Regions from separate parts of the Simiaoa sp. genome, predicted to be linked through region 2. Evidence: predicted binding sites of a transcription regulator. Region 2 holds the regulator's gene; each other region holds the start of a gene.
The links. Region 2 encodes HrcA, which represses chaperone genes, less so after heat shock. Its sites were predicted from a motif close to TGTTAGCACTCNNNNNNNNNGAGTGCTAACA; they were not measured.

Region 1 (3,289 bases), on a different contig from region 2:
TAGTACACAATTTGGCTTTTGTCTACCACTTTTTTGCAAAAATCGGCAAAAAAATTGCAAAAATAATTTTGCTTAGAAAACAAAGTGCAGAAGAAAATGAGAAAAATGTATATAATCAGATACATACTGGGAAAAGCTTGCTTTTCTGCGCAGCTTTCGTGTAATATAGGCGTTATATGAGTATGAGAAAGTACGGCAGATAAGGGCTGTACGGAAATGAGGGAATCTATGGAACAGCATTTTAATACCCCGTTGGAAGTCATTGATAACAACATGAAAGCAGGAGAGGGCAAGGCGCATCTTCCCCTGGGTAAGATGATCCTGTTAGGCATTATGGCAGGTGCGTTCATCGCACTGGGCGGAGCTACCAGCAGTACCGCAGCACATGCCATTGACAATGTAGGTCTGGCACGATTCGTGGCAGGCATCATCTTCCCTGTGGGACTGATGATCATTGTATTTGTGGGCGGAGAACTTTTTACCGGTAACTGCTTGATCGTCATGGATGTGGTAGGCAAAAAGGTGACCTGGTTCGAATGTATCCGCAATCTGATCGTGGTTTACTTCAGCAATCTGATCGGTGCGCTGATCATTGATACCCTGATTTATTTTTCCGGTAATCTGGATTACACCGGTGGGCTTTTGGGTGCCTATGCCATCAAAGTGGCAGTCGGCAAGGTAGGCATTTCTCCTCTGAAGGGAGTCACCTCCGGCATCCTGTGCAATATTCTGGTATGTATTGCGATCCTGATGGCAGCGGCAGCTACGGATATCGTAGGTAAGGTCTGGGCGATCTTCTTCCCGATCATGGCATTCGTAGTCGGCGGTTTTGAGCACTGTGTTGCAAATATGTTCTACATTCCCGTAGGCATGATGGCTGCACAGAATCCCGCTTATGTGGCAAAGGCACAGGAAGCTTACGGCCTGACCGCCGAGCAGATCCAGGGACTGACAGTGCTTCACAGCCTGAACAACTTTATTCCCGTTACCATCGGCAATATTTTAGGTGGAATGGTATTCGTAGGAATCCCCTGCTTCTTTATCTATAAGAAGAAGTGGCAGAAATGGCATGAGGAGTCTAAGACCGCATAGGGCGAGTGGGTCACATAGTAAATACAGAGCAGAACAGGAGCAGCTTGGGATGATCATAGGACCCCAGGCTGCTTTTTGCTTATACGATGCATCAGATATAAATCATGCTTGCATAGGAGTTTGCAGAGGATGATCCGGATATGGATTTTCAGAATTATAAACGAAATATTAAATCGCATTTTCAGACATGTAATATAAAAATAGCAGAAAACAAGAGAAAAAACGAGAAAATAAAAGAAATCGCATTTTAAACAACTGTGAATGCGTTTGAAAATCTCGGCATATAAAACTAATATAAGCTATATAGATTAGCACTCAACAAAAATGAGTGCTAACAAATGAAGAAGAGTAATATGATATTTAAATAGTTATAAGGAGGCAATTGTCATGAATTTGAAACCCTTAGGTGACAGAGTAGTATTAAAACAGTTAGTTGCAGAGGAGACTACCAAGTCCGGTATCGTGCTCCCCGGTCAGAATAAGGAAAAGCCCCAGCAGGCAGAAGTTGTTGCTGTTGGCCCCGGCGGTGTTGTAGACGGCAAGGAAGTAAAGATGGAAGTTAAGGTTGGCGATCAGGTCATCTATTCCAAATATTCCGGAACCGAAGTAAAGCTGGATGACGAAGAGTACATCATCGTTAAACAGAGCGATATCCTTGCAATCATTCAGTAATTGTAACTATTCTGAATAGTTACCAGTAATTGCAAAGACCTAAAAAGAAATTAAGACTAAGAACAAATAAATTGGAGGCTGATTATTATGGCAAAAGAGATTAAATACGGCGCAGAAGCCCGTGCAGCATTAGAGGCTGGTGTTAACCAGCTGGCAGATACCGTAAGAGTAACTTTAGGACCCAAAGGAAGAAACGTAGTACTGGATAAGTCCTTCGGTGCACCTCTGATCACCAACGATGGTGTTACCATTGCAAAAGAGATCGAGCTGGAAGATGCATTCGAGAACATGGGTGCACAGCTGGTAAAAGAAGTAGCTACCAAGACCAACGATGTAGCCGGTGATGGTACTACAACCGCAACCGTTCTGGCACAGGCTATGGTAAATGCAGGTATGAAGAACCTGGCAGCAGGTGCTAATCCCATCATCCTGAGAAAAGGTATGAAGAAAGCAACCGCATGTGCAGTAGAAGCCATCGGTAAGATGAGCCAGAAGGTAAACGGTAAGGAGCACATCGCAAGAGTAGCAGCAATCTCCGCAGGAGATGAAGCTGTAGGACAGCTGGTCGCAGATGCTATGGAGAAGGTAAGCAACAACGGTGTTATCACCATTGAAGAGTCCAAGACCATGCAGACCGAACTGGATCTGGTAGAAGGTATGCAGTTTGACAGAGGTTATATCTCCGCTTACATGGCAACCGATATGGATAAGATGGAAGCAGTTCTGGATAATCCTTATATTCTGATCACTGATAAGAAGATCTCCAACATTCAGGAGATCCTGCCCCTGTTAGAGCAGATCGTTCAGTCCGGCGCTAAGCTGTTGATCATCGCTGAGGATGTAGAGGGCGAGGCACTGACCACCCTGATCGTCAACAAGCTGCGTGGTACTTTCAATGTAGTAGCTGTTAAGGCTCCCGGCTATGGTGACAGAAGAAAAGCTATGCTGGAGGATATCGCAATCCTGACCGGCGGTACCGTGATCAGTTCCGAGCTTGGTTATGAGCTGAAGGATACCACAATGGATATGCTGGGCCGTGCAAAATCCGTTAAGGTTCAGAAAGAGAACACCGTGATCGTAGACGGTGAAGGCGACAAGGAAGCATTACAGTCCAGAATCGCACAGATCAAGAAGCAGATCGAAGAGACCACTTCTGATTTTGACAGAGAGAAGTTACAGGAGAGACTGGCTAAGCTGTCCGGTGGTGTTGCAGTCATCCGTGTAGGTGCTGCTACCGAGACCGAGATGAAGGAAGCTAAGCTTCGTCTGGAAGATGCACTGGCAGCTACCAGAGCAGCAGTAGAGGAAGGTATCATCTGTGGCGGTGGCTCCGCATATATTCATGCATCCAAGGAAGTTGCCAAACTGGCAGCTACTCTGGAAGGTGATGAGAAGACTGGTGCAGGCATCGTCCTGAAAGCACTGGAAGCTCCTCTGTATCACATCGCAGCAAACGCAGGACTGGAAGGCAGCGTTATCATCAATAAGGTACGTGAGTCTGAGGTCGGTGTCGGCTTCGATGCTC
Region 2 (3,289 bases):
TAACAGTACCTGGCCCAGATCAGAATAATTCAGGCCTGCATCCTTCATAGCGTTCTGTACGGGGATAGCGGTCTTGTCAACCAGATCTCTGGTCAGTTCATCGAACTTAGCACGGGTTAAGTTCATATCAAAGTGCTTAGGTCCTTCTGCGGTTGCGGTAATGAAAGGAAGGTTAATGTTGGTGGTCATTGCGCTGGACAGCTCTTTCTTAGCCTTCTCAGCTGCTTCCTTCAGTCTCTGCATAGCCATCTTATCGCCGGACAGATCTACACCTTCTGCCTTCTTGAATTCATCCAGCATCCACTGAATGATCTTGTTATCGAAATCATCACCGCCAAGGTGTGTATCACCGTTGGTAGCCAGTACTTCGATGACACCGTCACCGATCTCGATGATAGATACATCGAAGGTACCACCACCAAGGTCGTATACCATAATCTTCTGCTCTTTCTCATTGTCCAGGCCATAAGCAAGTGCTGCTGCGGTAGGCTCGTTGATGATACGCTTTACATCCAGGCCTGCGATCTTACCTGCATCCTTGGTAGCCTGACGCTGAGCATCATTGAAGTATGCGGGAACTGTAATAACTGCCTCGGTAACTTTCTCACCCAGATAGCTCTCTGCATCTGCTTTCAGCTTCTGCAGGATCATAGCGGAAATCTGCTGAGGAGAGTACTTTTTGCCGTCGATGGTACGGCCACGGTCAGTACCCATATCTCTCTTAATAGAGGAGATGGTCTTCTCTGCGTTGGTAACTGCCTGACGCTTTGCAGGCTCACCGACCAGTCTCTCACCGGTCTTGGTAAATGCTACAACAGAGGGTGTGGTTCTTGCGCCTTCTGTATTTGCGATAACGGTGGGTTTACCACCTTCCATAACAGCTACACAGCTGTTGGTTGTACCTAAGTCAATACCAATAATCTTACTCATAATATTTTCCTCCTGTTTTTATTCTCTGTTTTCATTTTATAGTTTCTATTTTCAAAAAAATGTGATAATCAAATTATTGAACAACGCCTACCATGCTGTGTCTTACGACCATGTCATGATATGTGTAGCCCTTCTGAAGTTCCTGGGCTACCACACCGGATTCATACTCATCGCTCTCCACCTGCATCACTGCGTTATGAAGATTCGGGTCGAATTCCTGTCCGACTGCCTCGATGGGTTTTACACCGATGTTCTCAAGCTCTGTCATCAGCTGTTTGTAGATACGGTTCATACCGTCTACAAAAGGATCTTCTTTGGATTCCTCGGGAACCGTTGCCAGACCTCTTTCAAAATTATCTACTACCGGAAGGATCTTCTCGATCACACTCTTGGCACCGGTATCGAACATTGCCTGTTTCTCTTTATCGGTTCTCTTACGGAAGTTCTCGAACTCTGCCATCTGACGCTTTACTCTGTCTTCCAGCTGATCGATCTTCTCCTTGTAGGAATCTTCCTTTTTGCTGAACTTCGCCTGCTTCTTTGCTGCCTTTTTGTCTTCCTTGCTCACGGGCTCCTCATTTTCTGTCTCTTCTTCCTTCAGCTCTTCGGCATCTGAAAGATCCTGTTCCATTTCTTCCTCTAATATTTCTTTTTCCTGATCTGCCATTCTTACTTTCCTTTCTGGAATCTGTCTATTCTTTGCGGTAAAGGTCATCCAACTGGTTCTGTACGGTTCTCAGCGTTCCGATGACCTTGTCATAATCCATTCTCTTGGGACCTATGATTCCTATGGTTCCCTTCATGCCTTCGCCTAATTCATAAGTAGCTGTCACAACACTGCAGTCCTTCATGCCCTGCACCGGTGTCTCGTCTCCGATGTACACCTGAATACCTGTGCTGCCTTCGTCTGCCAGGGATTCCTGGATCAGACCGCCTAACTGCTGCTTCTCCTCGAAAGCATTGATCAGTTCACTTGCCTTGGACTGATCTGCCAGTTCCGGATACCGGAAAATGTTGTTCGCGCCGCTGGTGTAGATCTCCAGGTCTTCATCTGCCTTGATGGCATCTGCCACGGCATCGATCACCTCACTGACGATCTCACTGTGGATTCCGGCCTGCTGCTTCATCGCTGCGATCATCCCTAAGTTGATCTCCTCCATGGACAATCCATTGAGGTGTGTGTTCAACAGGATGTTCAGTTTCAGCATTGTCTCATCATCCAGTTCCTGATTCACCGCCAGGATATTGTTCTTGATCACATTACCTTCGGCAACGATGACTGCCAAAATCTGTCCGGCATCTACCCGGGACAGCTGGATGAACTTCAACTTGTTGTGATGTACCTGCGGAGCGCTGATCATGGTGGCATACTGTGTGTTCTGAGCCAGAGTCTTAACTACCTGCTTTAACAGGTTCTCCAGCTTATCCTGTCTCTCTAAGAGCATATCCTTCATCTCATTGACTTCCTGCTCTCTGGTCGCCATCATGGTATCCACATAGAAGCGATATCCCTTATCGGACGGAATTCTTCCTGCGGAAGTGTGGGGCTGTATGATATAACCCATCTCCTCCAGATCTGACATCTCGTTCCGAATGGTTGCCGAGCTTAAATTCAGATCCGTATATTTCGAAATGGTTCTGCTGCCTACCGGCTCTCCCGTTTCCAAGTAGTTCCGGATAATGGCTTGCAATATAATTGTTTTTCTGTCATCCAATTGCATTCCATCACTCCCTTTGGGATTATTAGCACTCATCTAAAAGGAGTGCTAACATCTTCTTACCCTAAAATATCACTACCGGGTATTATTGTCAACCGATTTTCCGGAAAATAATTCTAAAGATTATTAATAAAATATAAAAACAGAACCGGCACTATTCCAGTACCAGTCCTGTCTCCAAATATACGGGAAGCGCCCGTACATATACCATATCTATTGTGCCTCCGATAATGATCAGAAAGCATACCGCAATGCCTGCATTTACCAGCCATCTCGGAAAAGTCCTGCCTCTGAAGCTGATTTCCGAAAGCTTCTGAATCCCTTTTATCATGTAATACATTAACGGAAGCAGTGCCGGGAGCAGGTAACGTCCCTGGTTCTGATAATCCGTGGTATATGCATAATAAATCGTCAGAAAAACCGGCATGAAAATGCAATACAACATATTTATATGAAAGAACCATTCTCTTCCGGATATCTTCCTCCGCACTTTATAGCGGATCAGATACAGAAGCGCTCCCACAATGCCTGCGGCAAAAAAAACTTTATATGCCCGATACAGCCAGATGGAGCCATATATGGACATAGAACCGAATGCCCCTACAAAACTGTGAAACAGTCCGGACAAGGTATAACGTTCC
Region 3 (3,289 bases), on a different contig from region 2:
CAGCTTGCTGATGCTCTCAGCCTGCTCTTCCATCTCTTTTTCAGCCTTCTTGGAAGTCTTGGACTTCAGGGCATCGGTCACATCCGCATCGATACGCTGGAACTTGATTCCCTCGTTCTTCTGCTCCAACTGGGAGATGAAGGGCTGATCGATATTGTGGGTCAGGATCACAGCATCCATCTTGGCAGCCTTGAACATATTGATGTACTGGCTCTGCTGCTGTTCATCCGTTACATAGTAGATGATCTTCTCCTTCTTCTCTTCCTCGGCATTCTCCTCGGAAGCCTCATCTTCCGCCTTGTCCTCTACGACTTCGGCTTCTACCTTGTTGCCGTTCTCGTCTACGGCATTCTCCTTGTTCTCTTCCTCATCCTGAGGCTTGATCTCCAGGCACTCGGGCAACGTCAGATATTTGCCGTCCAGATTCTTGAAGAGGATGTAATCATTCATCTTCTCGCAGAACTTGTCATCCTTCAGGCAGCCGAACTTGATGAAGGGGCTGATGTCATCCCAGTACTTGTCGTACTCTTCCTTGTCAGTCTTGCACATACCGGCAAGCTTGTCCGCTACCTTCTTGGTAATGTACTCGGCGATCTTCTTGACAAATCCGTCGTTCTGCAATGCACTTCTGGATACATTCAGAGGCAGATCCGGGCAGTCGATGACACCCTTTAACAACAGCAGGAACTCTGGAATGACTTCCTTGATATTATCTGCGATGAATACCTGATTGTTGTACAGCTTGATGGTACCCTCGATGGACTCATACTCCATATTGATCTTCGGGAAGTACAGAATACCTTTCAAGTTGAAAGGATAGTCCATGTTCAGGTGGATCCAGAACAGAGGCTCCTTGTAATCCTGGAATACCTTGCGGTAGAAGTCCAGATACTCTTCCCTGGTGCACTCGTTGGGATGCTTGGTCCACAGAGGCTGTGTCTCGTTGATCAGTTCGGGACGCTTTCTGATCTTCAGCTTCTTGGGTTCTTCTGCTGCCTCAGCTTCTGCATTCTCGCCCTCTGTTTTTTCCTTCTTCTCCGGCTCGATTTCTTCGAGAACTTCATCATCGGGAAGCTTTTCCTCTTCCTTGATGATCTGGGTCTCCTTGGTGTTCGCTTTGGACAGATAGATCTCCGTAGGCATGAAGGAACAATACTTCTTCACTACCTCACGGGCTTTGTACTCATTACAGAACTCCAGGCAGTCTTCATTTAAGAACAGAGTGATGGTCGTACCGACATCGGTCTTGTCTCCGTCTTCCATGGAGAACTCAGTGCCGCCGTCACACTCCCAGTGCACTGCCTTGGCGCCATCCTTGTAAGATAACGTATCAATATGTACTTCATCCGCTACCATGAATGCGGAATAGAAGCCCAGTCCGAAATGACCGATGATCTGGTCGGAATTGCTCTTGTCCTTATATTTCTCAATGAAATCCGTAGCACCGGAAAATGCGATCTGGTTGATATACTCTTCCACTTCGTCGGCGGTCATGCCCAGACCGTTATCCTTGAAGGTCAGTGTCTTCTTCTCGGGATCCACGATGACATCCACACGTCCCTTATAGCCTTCGGGCAGGGTATATTCTCCCATCATGTCCAGCTTTTTAAGCTTGGTTACGGCATCGCAGCCGTTGGAGATCAGCTCTCTGTAAAAAATGTCGTGATCGGAATACAACCACTTTTTAATAATCGGAAAAATGTTTTCACTGTTGATTGATAAGCTACCGCTTTTTGCTGCCATTTTTACCACATCCTTTTCTATAATTGCACAGTCATGGCTGACTGTTATCTAACTGATTCTAAGTGTAGGACTGCAAAATTAAAAAGTCAAGACAAATTTAGCACTCATTTACAACGAGTGCTAACAATCTGCCGAAAGTCCAGTATTTATCAGTGTTTCCGCAATTCTAAAATTTTAATAAAGCGTATGGTGATCCTAAGGATTACTCCTCCGGAAAATACTTTGCATACACATCAAAAAAGTTATCCGTGGTCACCTGCTCGTCCGTGATCAGGGTGATCTCATCCCACAGTTTGTCATTGAGCTGACGCACCAGCGTATTCACAAAGCTGTCATACTCCTGTCCGAAGACTTCACGCTTCCGCTCTTCCACGATTTTTAACTTATTGGCGTCTGTCTCTTCCCGGTCCAGGGTGTTGATGCATTTGATAATGTAATAGCCCCGCTCACACTTGACGACCTGGCTCACTTCATCCGTTGCCAGATTGAATGCTGCTTCCTCGTAGGCACTCTCCGCCTCCCCCTTGCCGAAGGAATAGGTGATCTCGGAATCATCACTGTATTTAGAAGCCAGCTCCGTGAAATCATGTTCTCCGTCCACCGCCATGGCTCTCACCTCACAGGCTTTTTCGTAAGCTTTCTGGATAGAACTTTCCGAATAGGGCTTTAAGTTACCGTCCATATCCGTGGATGCTGTTGCAAAAAAGATCTGCTGCACCGTAATTTTGCGTGCCTCGTCATCGCTGATCTCCGGATTGATATCCTGAATGATCAGCCGGTAGACCTTATCCGCCATGGCATATTCCCGGTACAGCTTCTCCACGATTTCCTCCGTGGCACCCATGGTCTCGATCTCTGTGTCATTCAGGGAAGAATAATACTCCTGCGCTGCCTGGACGACCTTTGCTTCCTCGGCTTCATCTAACGTGACCTCTTTTTCCTTTGCCAGCAGATACATGGTCTTGATCTGTGCGATCCGTGCCAGTACCGTCTCCTTGACATTATCCTCCAGTGTCACACCATTTAAGGAGGTGTTCCAGATCTCCGTTCCGTAGACATTCGCATACTGATTCTGTGTCGTAGTCAGATAGATCATGATCTCTGCCTTAGAGCAGGACTCATCTCCGATCCGGAACACCTCGTTTTTACCTAATCCCGTGGTAAATACTACTTTGGTGCCGTCATCCCCGCCACAAGCGGTCAGTCCCACGACCATGCTCATTCCAAGTACTCCTGCAACCAACATCGCTGCTACTTGCTTCTTCCCTCTGTTTTCCCTATTTTTTTTATTATTTTTGCTATTATTTTCTTTATCATAAAAAAACATTTCATTTCCTGCCTTTACAGTTCTCTTTTTTCATTTCCTCTGAACGCTTTAAAATGATGTCGGGGTCAAAAGCCCCCGACTTTGATGCCTACGGATTGTTCCGTGCTACGCACTCCCTCTTCTCCGCTCCGCTTCGGTCCGTGCTAGACATGTGCCACTGGCACATAGCACCCTACCCAATATTCGCATATCGTGGGATTATCATCCCACTTTTATGCT

Region 1: a site for HrcA is predicted at 1,399-1,429, ahead of groES (co-chaperone GroES). Genes of this name have one in related genera too.
Region 3: a site for HrcA is predicted at 1,839-1,869, ahead of htpG (molecular chaperone HtpG). Genes of this name have one in related genera too.

Annotation. Positions count from the first base shown of each region.
Region 1 covers NZ_JBOKRY010000016.1:1,264-4,552, forward strand. Annotated here, with positions in the region: gene ACTRDR_RS07560 (formate/nitrite transporter family protein) at 229-1,092, shown strand; gene groES (co-chaperone GroES) at 1,480-1,764, shown strand; gene groL (chaperonin GroEL) at 1,852-3,289, shown strand, end outside.
Region 2 covers NZ_JBOKRY010000032.1:23,109-26,397, forward strand. Annotated here, with positions in the region: gene dnaK (molecular chaperone DnaK) at 1-930, opposite strand, end outside; gene grpE (nucleotide exchange factor GrpE) at 1,004-1,597, opposite strand; gene hrcA (heat-inducible transcriptional repressor HrcA) at 1,623-2,651, opposite strand; gene ACTRDR_RS10960 (DUF2142 domain-containing protein) at 2,803-3,289, opposite strand, start outside.
Region 3 covers NZ_JBOKRY010000012.1:70,376-73,664, reverse strand. Annotated here, with positions in the region: gene htpG (molecular chaperone HtpG) at 1-1,743, opposite strand, end outside; gene ACTRDR_RS06635 (peptidylprolyl isomerase) at 1,946-3,070, opposite strand; partial or broken gene ACTRDR_RS06630 (hypothetical protein) at 3,124-3,289, shown strand, end outside.